2 regions of the Chryseobacterium camelliae genome follow, and region 1 is predicted to be linked to the other one. Evidence: riboswitches for the same ligand, from Rfam matches in the RefSeq annotation. Region 1 holds a riboswitch; the other holds the start of a gene.
The links. Region 1 has a riboswitch for fluoride ahead of CGB83_RS07460 (voltage-gated chloride channel family protein). Riboswitches for the same ligand answer to the same signal wherever they lie in the genome.
Positions count from the first base shown of each region.

Region 2: another riboswitch for fluoride. It lies ahead of CGB83_RS19130 (voltage-gated chloride channel family protein); the one in region 1 lies ahead of CGB83_RS07460 (voltage-gated chloride channel family protein).

Region 1 covers NZ_CP022986.1:1,625,278-1,632,341, forward strand. The annotation lists gene CGB83_RS07445 (sensor histidine kinase) at 1-911, opposite strand, end outside; gene CGB83_RS07450 (response regulator transcription factor) at 899-1,573, opposite strand; gene CGB83_RS07455 (DUF190 domain-containing protein) at 1,669-2,019, opposite strand; gene CGB83_RS07460 (voltage-gated chloride channel family protein) at 2,030-3,334, opposite strand; fluoride riboswitch at 3,367-3,432, opposite strand; gene CGB83_RS07465 (hypothetical protein) at 3,453-3,917, opposite strand; gene CGB83_RS07470 (YncE family protein) at 3,947-4,912, opposite strand; gene CGB83_RS07475 (YeiH family protein) at 4,974-5,960, opposite strand; gene CGB83_RS07480 (LysR family transcriptional regulator) at 6,036-6,929, opposite strand; gene CGB83_RS07485 (class I SAM-dependent methyltransferase) at 6,938-7,064, opposite strand, start outside.
Region 2 covers NZ_CP022986.1:4,163,520-4,170,583, reverse strand. The annotation lists gene CGB83_RS19150 (arsenate reductase family protein) at 1-320, opposite strand, end outside; gene CGB83_RS19145 (acyl-CoA thioesterase) at 431-898, shown strand; gene CGB83_RS19140 (sugar phosphate isomerase/epimerase family protein) at 967-1,779, shown strand; gene CGB83_RS19135 (GLPGLI family protein) at 1,802-2,638, shown strand; fluoride riboswitch at 2,658-2,731, shown strand; gene CGB83_RS19130 (voltage-gated chloride channel family protein) at 2,795-4,066, shown strand; gene CGB83_RS19125 (hypothetical protein) at 4,185-4,376, opposite strand; gene CGB83_RS19120 (MFS transporter) at 4,548-5,789, opposite strand; gene rny (ribonuclease Y) at 5,868-7,064, opposite strand, start outside.

The sequences.
Region 1 (7,064 bases):
AAATAGCCAATAACATCATTGACCAATTCGTTTACCGTAAATGTTGAAACCTCTGCATATTGCCTGTTTTCAATTTTGGTGAGGAGCAATAGGTTTTTATTGATACGGGATAGACGCAGCGAGGCTTCGTACAAAGACTGCAAAACAACGGATTGTTGCTGGGTAAGTGAAGTATCCTGTAAAAGTAAATCGAGTTTGGATTGAAAAATTGCCAAAGGAGTCTGCAACTCGTGTGAAGCATTTTGGGTAAAGGATTTCTGGGAGTTATATGATTTTACATTAGAAACAATCATTTTTTCAATTCCTGTGTTCAGTTGGTCAAATTCTTTTGTTCCGGTTTTATTGAATGATGGAAGCGATTGTTGTTCAATATTAAATTTATCAATCAGTTGTAATGTTTCGTAAAATGGTTTCCACAAACGGTTTGCAATAAAACGGGTTATGAAAAATATAACCAGCAGCATTCCTCCGAGAATGACCAGATAGACATAAATAATGGCTTTAATCAAATCTTCGGATTCTACCAGGTTGAGCTGAATTTTTAATACATAAGGCTTTCCTTCAATCTTCACATCCGAATATAGTACCCGATAAGGTTCCCATTCCGGTACTACTTCATCGAATATAGTTTCCTGAATAATCTTATTTTTGCGGTTTCCAGAAATGGTATCCGGTATAATTCTTACATCCCTGTTGAAGCGGTTCCATATATGAATATCAGAAGAACGAATCGTTTTAAGATGGTCAATTTCAAATTCTTTTTTTCGCAGGTATATCGCTTCATCCACGTCGTCCGTATATAGCTTTTCCATTACAAGATAGAAAAAAGGAGCACTCAACAACAGAACGAATGTTGCCAAAAAAGTATAATAGAGTAATGTTTTGTTTAGTAAGCCATTCACACGTCCCATTTGTAGCCCATTTTATAAACTGTTTTGATATAATCATCGCAACCAGCATCTGCCAGCTTCTTTTTCAAGTTTTTTACGTGTGCATACACAAAATCTACATTATCCAACATATCTGCCATATCTCCTGATAGATGCTCTGCTAAAGCTACTTTAGATACAATACGATTTTTGTTGCCAATTAAAAAAATAAGCAAATCATATTCTTTTTTTGTAAGTGTAATCACTTGATTGTTTACACGTACTTCTTTCGCAAGCAAATCAATTGAAAGTTCATTGATTTCTAAATGATTGGTACTGGAAAACTGTCTTCTTCGTATTACCGAATATATTCTGGCACTCAGTTCTGAAAGATGAAAAGGTTTTGGGAGGTAATCATCCGCACCTAATTTGAGCCCTATAATTTTATCATCTACAGCATCCCTTGCCGAAATAATAATGACACCATCCTGTTTACTTTCTTTTTTTAACGCTTCCAGAATTTCCAGACCTTCGCCATCAGGAAGATTCAAATCTAACAAAATGCAATCATATTCGTAAACGCCTGTTTTTTCAATAGCTTCATCAAAAGTAGAAGCAAATTCACAATTATATTGTTCCTGTTTTAAGTAAGTGGCAATACTTTCAGCCAATAACTTTTCATCTTCTATAATTAATATTTTCATCTGTTCATTCTATTAATTTTAACGATTTAATAAACAAAGTAAGCGATGGATTTTGAAGTATTTCTGAATGGATAAATAGCTTTTCAAAATGAGATTTATGCTAATTCAATAATCATGTCATTCAGTAATATCAAAGATACTTTCTGTAATTCTTCTTTATTCTCGTTCAAAAAAGCCTTTATCTTACTGGATTCATCTACTAACTCTAAACAAACAGGATTTTCAGATGACGGAATTTCAGAAATATTGTATTGGATAGAACCGTTATTTAAATATCCGCTTTTAGCAGTAAAAATATTGGCTTGATGGATAGCGTTTTGTTTCGCCTTTTTCAAAAGATATTCTCCAAGATTATTATTCCAAAGTTTCCTCCAAAAGTTCTGCCCAACTACTGATTGTCCGTATCTAAAGTATATTTTTGCAATGGCTAAATTTTCTGCGTTCATAATTTTAAAATTATAGTTCATTTAGTCTTTTTCCGGTGTAGTTTCCAAACCTGTTGTGTTTAGGCTCACCGATCATCTGTCTGCCATAAATACTGCTATGACCTGAGAATAAATAAGCAACAACGCACGCAATGGCTACATAAACCCCACAATCACTCCCGAAAAGTTCAATTGCCATAATACTACAAGCCAGAGGTGTATTGGTAGCGCCTGCAAAAACTGCTACAAAGCCCATTCCTGCCAAAAGCCCTGTTGGTAAAGGAATAAAATAGCCCAGCGAATTTCCCAATGCAGCTCCGATAAAAAATAAAGGTGTCACCTCACCACCTTTAAATCCTGCGGCTAATGTAACAATGGTAAAAATCATTTTTAATGCAAAATCGTAGGCTGGTAATTGCTGTTCAAAAGACGAAACAATGGTAGGAATTCCTAAACCGATATATTTTGTCGTTCCTAAAGCCCAAACTGCGGTTGCAACTAAAATACCTCCAACCAAAGGACGTAAAGGTGGGTAAGAAATTTTTGCTTTGAAAATTTTACCCACACGATGAATGGTTTTGCTGAAAATTGCAGCACATAGCCCGAAAGCTATTCCGGCAAGAATGGCGTATAAACCATTTAAAAATGAAAAATCAGGAATGGTCGGAATATGATAATGGGTATGTCCGGTTTTCCAAAGTTTGGTGACTAAGTCTGCGATGATTGCCGATGCAAATGCCGGAAAAATCGAATCATATTTTAGTCTGCCAATCAGAAAAACTTCCAGACCGAAAATGGCTCCGGCTAGCGGCGTTCCGAATACAGAACCAAAACCGGCAGCAATGGCGGCAATAATTAAAACTTTTCTTTCATTTAGATTGAGTTTTAGTGGCTTGGTAAATTGGTCGGCAATAGAACCTGCCATTTGTATCGCTGTTCCTTCTCTTCCCGCAGAACCTCCAAAGAGGTGGGTAGCCAAAGTTCCGAGATAAACAAAAGGCGCCATCCGAAAAGGAATGATTTCTTTAGGGTCGTGAATAGTATCAATCAGCAGATTATTTCCTGCTTCAACTTCTTTACCAAATTGATGGTAAATATATCCGATTACGAACCCTGCAACCGGAAGTAAGGCAATCAACCAAAGGTGATTTTCCCTGAAATCTGTAACCCAGCCTAATGTTTTTAAAAATAATGCGGACGCAGTTCCGATACAAGCACCTATTACAAGGCTAATGAATAACCATTTGATGATATAGGGAAGTGATGGATAAGCTCTAAAAAAAGCTTTTGTTCTGATAAAGGATTTTTGCCCTTTCGATTTTTGATGATAATGCATAATATATCCTGACTAAATGATTGAACATTCAATTTTAATCAGGCGCCATCAGCTTTTTAGGGCGGTTGGGTAAGGGAGACACCATTCCCTTTTTTTGAATAATCAAAGGTAATAAAAATCAATGACCTACGACATAATCTTTAAGAATTTTTGCTATTCCAAGCTCACAATTGATGCTGTTTTTTTCACTCATTGCTGGGAATGGAACACTTTTAATAAATAAATCTTCTGGTAAATTTGCTCTTTCTACCGCCATTAAAACAAAGTTTTCAATATCCTTCATTATAATGATAATACATTTGGGACGGTATATTCTTAATCTTTTCGAAAGCGAGTCAACACTTTCAGAACGTTGTTTTTGTCTGATTTTTTTATCCTTTCGGTCAATTACTTCAGTCACCAAATATTCAATTTTGCATTTCATTTCCTTAAAAAATGCTAAAAAATCAATATCGGTTTCAAAGTTTCCAAATTGCATTTCAAAGGCAGACTTTACACTCCTATACAAAGGTGTATTACATTTGTAAAAAGATTTTGTATCAGAAGCTTTTGCTTCTGTGATCAGTAAGATTTCTGTTGGCATTTCAAAAAGTAATATTTATTATCACCTGATCATTTCATTGACTGAACGATTTTATAGTTAGCCATGCTGACTTTATCCACACTTAAATCGTTGTTCAAAACATAAAGGAACTTTCCGTATTTCGAAAAAACGATGGCTTGTCTTGGTTCTTTAAAACCTTTGATGGTTTGGATATTCTTATTGGTTTTAACGTCAACTACTGAAATAGTATTATCAATTTTGTTACCGCTTAACACAAATTTTCCATCTGGAGACAAACTTGCTCCGTAATTATCTTTCCCAACAGGAATGCGATAAGCAATCTTTTTACTGGCGATGTCTACTATAAGCAGTTCATTTGTTCCGCTGTTCGCTGCATATAAGGTTTTACCGTCCTTACTAATCGAGATGGCCCGGATTTTATTGAAACCCTCCACTTCTCCTTCTATTTTTAGCGTTTTAACATCAACAACGGTGATATGGTCGTTTCCAAAATTGGTCACATAGAGCTTTGTATTATCAGGATTAAATTTCACCCCTTGCCTGGGCTGATGAAAGCCAGTAATGATATTCTTGACCTCAGATGTTTCTGGATTGACCAAGGTTACCGTATTAGTCGCTTCATTGTTGATAAACAGCTGTTTCCCATCTTTTGAGATAGCAGTCCCAAATGCACCATAGCCAACCGGGTATTTTTTAATCAGCTGATAATTGTCAGAATTATAAACCATCAGATATCCAAGACTACTATCGGTAATGTAAATTAGCTTTCCATCCGGAGAGAAAAGGATATTTCTGGGGTTGACAAAACCTTTGATTGTAGTTTTTAACTCGGCTTTGGATAGGTCATAAATTTTAATTTCTGTAGAATCACTGTAAGAAGCCGCCGCTATTTTTTCATCAGGGCTAACTGCAAGTGAATTATTTTTAATATCCCCATCGAATGGAACTTGTGCGAACGCTTTTATTGTAAAGCTTAAAAGTATCAGTGAAATTTTAAATGGTAGTGATTTCATATTATTTCTTGTTTAGTGAAGTATGATATTAATTTGTTCAAATACATTAAGCAATAGATTCTTAACTGGCAAAAGAAGTTACCGCCCATAATGCAGCAGCAGAAATGATGCCCCAAAGTACAACGCCCTGAATCAAAGGTCTAAAACCAACGCTCATCAGTAATTTTCTATTCAGACCGCAGCCAATTAAAAATAAAGTTAAGGTTAGCCCTGCTTTGGCAATACCGGTAAGGTAATGACTGAAATTCTGAACAAAAGGAATATAGGTATTGACAATCATAGCCAAAACAAATAAGCCTATAAAGTAGGGGATTTTCACTTTACTGCCTTTGTTTTTGAAAAGGAATGTAGATAGAAATGCTATAGGAATAATCCATAAAGCACGCGCCAACTTAACAGTAGTTGCTACTTCCAAAGCCTGAGTTCCGTATTTGCTTGCTGCTCCCACTACTGAACTGGTGTCGTGAATGGCAATGGCACTCCATAAACCAAACTGGGTCTGAGACAAATTCAGGGCGTGACCAATTATTGGGAAAATGAATAAAGCAATTGAATTAAGAATGAAAACCGTACCTAATGCCACTGATATTTGTTTTTCCTCAGCTTTAATGACAGGAGAAACAGCAGCAATAGCACTTCCTCCGCAAATAGCGGTTCCTGCAGAGATCAGATAGGAACTCTTTTTGTCAATTTTGAGGAATTTTCCCATCAAATATCCTATAACCAAGGTTCCAATAATAGAAACTATAGTGAAAAGGATTCCTTCTTTACCAGCCTTCATTGCACTGGTCACGTTCATTCCAAATCCTAAACCAACCACTGAAACCTGTAGTAGAATGTGCGTCGCCTTATGATTGAGATGAAGGTAAGGATGGCCAATGAACTGTGCGATGACAAGCCCCATCAACAATGCAATAGGCGGAGATATTAAAGGAGATAGGCAGAATACGACTGCTAACAAAAAAATAACTTCACGAGTTGTAATACTTCGATCTAGAAGACTTTTGAATCGATTAAGCTTATTGGGCTTTTGAGTGTCTTGTTCCATAATGACTTTATATTTTAATGATACAAATGTCATCATTTGGAAAGTCTGGCAGAAATTGCTATTCGTTATCTGTCATTACCTAAAGTTATAACTTATCGCAAATCTCATAAACAAATCAGAAAGATTTTCGCTGTCACCCTGATTTTGAATAAAGTTAAATTCTCGTTCTATACTTAGTCCTTTTACTTCTACAACAGTACATTCATTGTTTTTTAGTTCTTTGAAAATGGAATATATGGAAAGAAAAGCCAAGGCTTCTGAATTGAGCAGGTACATTTTGATGCTTTCCGAACTGTCCAACTGCATTTCTAAATTGAGATTACTTATTTTTATACCAGACTGTTTGAGAGCGTGTGCAATGACTTCAAGTGTCCCAGAACCCGGTTCACGTAAAAGAAAACTATACTTTATTAGATCTTCTACTTTTACAGATGATTTTTTTGAGATCGAATGTCCATTTTTTGCAACCAATACGAGTTCATCCTTTATAAAGGCGGAGTATTTGAATAAGGTGCTTCTCGATTTTCCTTCTATAATTCCTAAATCAATATTTTTATTCTGCAAAGCAATCTCTATTTGCTCTGTGTTTCCTGTAACCAACTGAACTTTTACCTTGTCGAACTTACGGTGAAATGCTGCCAATATAGGAGGCAGCAGGTATTGTGCTGCGGTAGTACTTGCGCCAATTCGCAGCGTTCCTGATTTGTTTTGAGTAAAAGCATTGAGATCAAATTCCATATTCTGATAGATTGAAAACAACTGTTCCGAATACTGTAATAAAGTTTCGCCTGCGGGTGTAAGTTTAATTTTTGTTCCGTTCCGGTCAAACAGTTTTACCTTGAAATAATTTTCAATCTCCTTAATGTGCTTGGTAACTGCAGGCTGTGTGATATACAGTTCTTCCGAAGCTTTGGTAAAGTTGAGCCTTTTGGCAACGGTAAAAAATACTTTCAATCTGAAATCAAACATCTGCTATTTTATTTTCTTTGAAATGTACAAAATAAAAAATTCTGAATTGTATTAAAAGGTGTAGAATGGTCGAGATATTTGAAACTCTTTAGCTCAAAAGATCTCTCAAAAACTTTTTTCAGTGATTCCTCGGTA
Region 2 (7,064 bases), 1.8 Mb from region 1:
ACGGTTTTCTGGTCATTACCAATGAAAATCTTTTCATCAGTGATAAAAATCGGTCGTTTGAGAAAAGTGTAATGATCAAGTAGCAGCGATTTGAAGTCCTTTTCACCAAGCGTTTTTAAATCCAGCCCCCTCAATTTGATCTGGGTAGATTTCTTGCTGAACAGTGCTTCGTATGATCCGCTTTTTTGATGCATCTCTTCCAGTTCGGTTTCCTTTACCGGATCCTTTTTAATTTCCCGCAGCTCCCAGTCGGTAAGGTCAAACTGAGCCATGATTTTCCGGCAGGTATCACATGTTTTGAGGTAAAATACTTTCTTCATTGTCGGTTTCTTTTATTTTGCTGTCCTTTTCAGGAGTTTCAAAGGTCAAAAGTAGGATTTAATCTAAAATTCCGGAAATTATTAAATATCTTTATTCGAAATTTTTCAGCATGCAGAATAAACCTATCACCTTTCAGTTTATTTCCGAGCCTTCGGATGTCAACTACGGAGGCAATGTACACGGCGGAAGCGTCATGAAATGGATCGACCAAGCCGGCTATGCCTGTGCCACGACCTGGAGCGGGAATTATTCCGTTACAGTCTATGTGGGAGGAATCCGTTTTTATGATCCCATCAAGATCGGTGAAGTGGTCAAAGTAGATGCCCAGGTCATTTACACCGGGACGTCGAGCATGCATATTGCCATCAACGTCTATTCCAGAAACCTGAAGCAGCCGGATTTCGAAAAGAAAACCCACTGCATTATTGTGTTTGTTGCCGTAGACGAGAATGGTAAAAAGCTTCCGGTTCCCAAATGGACACCCGAAACCGATGAGGAAAAGCAGCTTGAACAGTATGCCAAACGCCTGATGGAACTGAGGAGCCAGATCGAAAATGAAATGAAACCGTTCCTGTAATACACATGCAAAGAAAAGATTTCATCAGACTTTCATCATTTGGGCTCTTAGGATTATACTCCTGCGGAATGACACATAAAAAGAACCACCACCAGAACAGAACATTGGGCATCCAGTTGTATACGGTACGAGAAGCACTTTCTGCCGACCCGGAAAAAGCTTTGGAAAAACTCGCTGAAATGGGTTTTACAGACCTGGAAATCTATGGTTATAACGGGACATTTTTCGGCCGGACCGCGAATGAGTTCAGATCCATCCTGAAGAATACCGGCCAGCGCGTAGTCAGTTCGCACCACACCACAGGAATCGCGCATCCTGATCCTGGGACATTGCTCCACGGCTGGGAAAAAACAGTGGAAGATATGCAGAATATGGGTGCAGAATATATGGTCTGCTCGTATATTTTCCCGGAAGAAAGGACACCTGAGAATTACCGTAAATTGCCCGACCTTCTCAATACTGCAGGAACTACTGTCCGGAAAGCCGGAATGCAGATGGCGTATCACAACCATGATTTTGAATTTGAAAAGCTTGATGAATCGGGCACTGTATATGATTTTATCTTAAATTGCTCTTCCTCGGAACTGGTAAAAATGGAGCTTGACCTGTACTGGATGGCAAAAGCAGGAATTGACCCGTTGTCTTATTTCGAAAAATATCCGAAAAGATTTCCGCTGTGGCATGTAAAAGACATGAAAGCCGGCTCAAAAGATTTTGCAGAAATCGGAAACGGAACCATCGATTTTGAGAGAATTTTTAAAGCCCGGGAAAAAGCAGGTCTTCAGTATTGGTTTTTGGAGCAGGATTCGAGTGATAAGGACATGTTTGACAGCATTAAAATAAGTAAAAAATATATTTCTGAACATCCTTATTTTAAATAAAATCCGATCAAAAAGATGAACCATGAAAAAAATTCCAATACTCTTTTTCATATTGATTATCAGCGTACTGAATTCACAAACGCATCGGTTTATCTATGAGCTTCAGTGTAAAATGGATTCTACCGACGCAGATTATCAGAAATACAACATGATTCTGGATATCAATTCGAGAGAGATGAAATTTTATGGAAGAGACCTTTTGGTTAACGATTCCCTCAATAAAAAGTTCGGAAATATTGATAACAGGCATATTGACATGACCGGGCAAGTGGTAAAAAGGAAAACAAATACCAGTGAAAACGAAAATTTTATCAATATTAAATTTGGATATTATTCCTTTAAAACTACCGACAAAATAAACTGGAAGATCTCCGGCGAAACCCGACAGGTCCAGCCATATACGCTGCAAAAGGCGACTGCAACATTTGGAGGAAGAAATTGGATAGCCTGGTTTAGCAAGGAGATTCCCTTTAATGAAGGACCTTTCAAATTTTCCGGACTTCCGGGCCTGGTTTTCGAAATTTACGATACAAAGAAAAATTTTATTTACAACCTTATTAAAAGCCGGGAATTATCGGACACATTTCATACCGAGGACTTTCTTGAATCCAATTTTGGGAATAAAGCAATTTATATTAATGAAAAACAGAGGCAAAAGCTTTTAACAGAATTTTTTGATGATCCTTTTTCATTTGAAAGAACAAACTTCACTAAGAATGACACTTTGCACATCAATATCAACGCAAAAGAGGTTTCTACTATCGATGAACTGAATGCTCAGGTTAAAAGCATGCAGGAGATCATCAAAAAATACAATAACCCTGTTGAGATTGACAAGGCGATGCATTATAAAAACTAAAAATTATTTTTATCTTTGCCTTACAAAAGGAAATGGTGTTCTTCCTTACCCAACCGCCCCGTTTCATACGGGACTGATGACGCCTGATTAATAGATTATTAACCGTAATTGAATCAGGAAACTATGTCTGTACGTCATCGAAATTATATCGGAATAGTGTTATTTAACATCAGGTTTTTCTTCAGGAAATATCCGGCATTGCCTTATGTGCTGAAATGGCTGTGCATCAGCTTAGTCATCGGAGCATTGGTAGGGACCGCTTCCGCAGGTTTTCTCATTTCCCTTCAATGGGCTACGGATTTCAGGGAAAACCATCTCTGGCTTATCGGGCTTTTACCTGTTGCAGGTATGGCTGTTGGGCTTTTATACCATTACTGGGGCAAGGAGGTGGAAGCCGGGAATAACCTTCTGCTGAATACCATTAATGATCCCGCAAAAACGATTCCGTTCAGAATGGCACCTTTCGTTTACCTGGGCACCGTGATGACACACTTTTTCGGGGGTTCGGCTGGGCGTGAAGGAACGGCGCTTCAGATGGCAGGAGCCATTTCGGATCAGCTTTCCAGACCTTTCAGCCTTAACCGTGATGACAGAAAAACACTGCTGATGGCAGCCATCGCGGCCGGTTTCGGGTCTGTATTCGGGACGCCACTGGCCGGAGCCGTTTTTGCCCTGGAAATACTGTTCATCGGGAAAATCCGGTACCATGCTATCTTTCCGGTTTTTGTTTCCGCAGTCCTGGCCAGCCTCATGACGGATCTCTGGGGAGCAAAGCATACCCATTACCACATCGGAAAAATCCCTGCTCCTGATTTTTTACCGGTAATATACAGCATTATCGCGGGAATGGTCTTCGGGATCTGCGCAGCAGCATTCAGTAAGCTGCTCCATAAAACGGGCGCGGTGTTAAGAGCAAGGATAGCATTTCCGCCGCTTCGTCCGTTCATCGGAGGAATTATAGTTGCTTTGGCTGTTTTTGCATTGGGAACAACACGTTATATAGGCCTCGGAATTCCGGTCATCACGGAATCATTTCAACACCGTCTTCCGATGTATGATTTTGCCTTAAAAATGGCTTTTACCATCATCACTCTTGCCGCAGGTTTTAAAGGCGGGGAAGTTACCCCGCTGTTCTTCATAGGCGCAGCATTGGGCAGCGCCTTATCCCTTTTCATTCCGCTCCCGTTCGGATTACTTGCCGGAATGGGTTTTGTGGCCGTATTTGCAGGAGCGACCAATACGCCTCTGGCCTGCATCCTGATGGGTATTGAACTCTTCGGCGCCGAATGCGGCATCTATGTTGCCATTGCCTGTGTGGTTTCCTATCTCTTTTCCGGGCACAACAGCATTTATTCCCAGCAGAAAATCGGTTCAGAAAAAAACAGCCGGTACCGCAACGACCGTGACAAAAGCTTTTCTGACCTGTAACCTTGTCAGGGTTTTGAACCCTGGCAAGGTTATGCAATAAGTACAAAAGCCTCCCGGAAATCCGGAAGGCTTCTGCGTATTAAATGTGGAAATGTTTTTTAATTTAAGATCCTCAGCATTATACCTGGTCGTTGCAGGTATATACCTGCGGACATCCGATATACTTCACGCAATAAGCAGGACCTGTAACGGCACCTGAACAGCTGCATTTACACTGGCTGAGATCCGGGTTTCCGCTGATTCCCCCTGTGATGTTTCTAAGATCAGACTTCCCTAATTTTTTTGCGTTTTTGAAAATGTTGTTTGACATGTGATTTTGGATTTTTATAGATTAAACAAATTGTTTGGTATGCTTCAAAGTTAAACAAATATTAATTATTCACAGCATAATTTAATAGTATTTTTATAAATTATTTATTATGACTGACTTATTAATCTTATAACGCAGAAACCTTCATAAATATTTCTTAAACACCTGTAATTATTCTGTAAAATCAAGATCCTTATTGTGGGTTTCCGATATGGTAAAGGAAGAATAAAAGGCAAGCCCGAATACAATCACCCCTACAATCGCAGCACTGATTACCACGGAGAAATCTTTCTTAAAAAAATCAAAAGCAAAAATCATGACCGGAACAAGTCCCCTGACCATATTCGGGACAGTCGTGGTTGCCGTATTCCTGATGTTGGTTCCGAACTGCTCTGCCGCAAGCGTTACAAACATAGCCCAATAGCCTGTTCCCAGGCCGAGCCAAACGCAGAACAGATAATATTTGGTCTCGGAATCCGTATGGCCGAACAGCATGCTGGCCACCCCCACAACGGTAAAAGCCAGCATATAAAAAATGGCCATTTTCCGGGACTTCAGTGCGTGGGAAATAAAACCGCTCAGCAGATCCCCTACTGAAATACCTACGTAAGCCCACATAATAGCCTTACCAGGGCTGATATCCCTGATTCCCAGCTCAGGAGCAAACTGATTCGCCAGAACGGCCAGGATGCCGATGCAGTACCACGTAGGCAATCCCACGGCGATGCATTTCAGATACCGTATGAACCGGTCTTTATGGGTAAAGAAAGAGAGGAAATTGCCTTTTGAAACAGCCTTATGCTCCATTGTTTTGTAAATCCCGGATTCTGAAACACTGATCCTCAGAAAAAGGAGTGCAATACCCAGAACACCGCCAATGATATAGGAAATATTCCATCCGCCGGCCAGTTCTACCGTCAGTTGGGCAACTACCGCTCCCATCAACCCGAAACCGGCAACCACGGAAGTCCCTATTGCCCTAAGATTCTTCGGCAGGCTTTCGGAAACCAGGGTAATGCCCGCTCCCAGTTCTCCGGCCAGCCCGATACCTGCAATAAACCTTAAAGCTGCATATTGGTACTCCAGGTGGGTTTTAGGAAAATAGGGCAGGAATCCGCAGGCAATATTAGCCAGCGAATACACGAGGATAGACCCGAAAAGAACGGAGAGCCGTCCTTTTTTATCACCGAAAATACCCCAAAATATCCCACCGATCAGCAGGCCGGCCATCTGGCAGTTCAGGATAAAGGTTCCGTCAGTATCCGGGTTCAGTCCGAGGTCTTTGAGACTTGGGATCCGTACAATGCCGAACAGCAAAAGGTCATAAATGTCTACAAAGTACCCTAAAGCAGAAATGATCACGGGAATGGAAAGTATGTGTTTGATCTTTGACGATAAAGAAAGTTCCTGCATGTTGCGTTTTAATTTGGATAAAAATAAAAAACCTTCCAGTTTCCTGAAAGGTTTTTGTCAAATATCTTTTTCTTCTGATTATCTCGCAATATTCACGGCTCTGGTCTCCCGGATTACGGTTACTTTAACCTGTCCCGGATAGGTAAGCTCATTCTGGATCTTTTCGGAAATATCATAGGAAAGCTGGGAAGCGACTTCATCATTTACTTTTCCGCTTTCTACCATTACCCTAAGTTCTCTACCCGCCTGGATCGCGTACGCACTGGATACTCCGTCGAAGCTCAATGCAGCAGATTCCAGGTCTTTCAGCCTCTGGATATAAGATTCAAGCACCTGACGTCTTGCGCCCGGCCTTGCCCCTGAAATCGCATCGGCTACCTGGATGATCGGAGATAGTAACGACTTCATTTCGATCTCATCGTGGTGGGCTCCGATGGCATTTACCACCTCAGGATTCTCCCCGTATTTTTCAGCCCACTGCATACCGAGTAATGCGTGAGGAAGTTCAGACTCCTGTTCAGGAACTTTACCGATATCGTGTAAAAGGCCTGCTCTTTTCGCCAGTTTTACATTCAGTCCTAATTCAGCAGCCATCGTAGCAGCGATATTCGCTACTTCCCTGGAGTGCTGCAACAGGTTCTGTCCATATGAGGAACGGTATTTCATTCTACCGATGATCTTGATCAGCTCAGGGTGCAATCCGTGGATACCCAGGTCGATGATAGTCCTCTTTCCTACTTCAATGATTTCCTCTTCGATCTGTTTCCTTGTCTTTTCCACGACTTCCTCAATTCTTGCCGGGTGGATTCTTCCGTCTGTTACCAGCCTGTGGAGGGATAATCTTGCGATTTCCCTTCTTACAGGGTCAAAGCATGAAAGAAGGATGGCTTCCGGAGTATCGTCAACAATGATTTCAACGCCGGTAACAGCTTCAAGGGCACGGATATTTCTACCTTCCCTACCAATGATTCTTCCTTTCACCTCATCGGATTCTATATTGAATACGGAGACGGAGTTTTCAATAGCCTGCTCGGTTCCGATCCTCTGGATGGTCTGGATAACGATCTTTCTGGCTTCGCTTTTAGCATTCAGCTGGGCTTCTTCCATGATGCTCTGAACGTGTGCCTGTGCTCTGGTTTTGGCTTCAGCCTTCATGGTCTCTACCAGTTCTGCTTTGGCTTCCTCGGCAGTATAGTTGGCGATTTTTTCCAGGATTTCCACTTTTTTAGCGGTAGCCGTATCCAGGTCGTGCTGTTTCTTTTCTAAGATCTCATT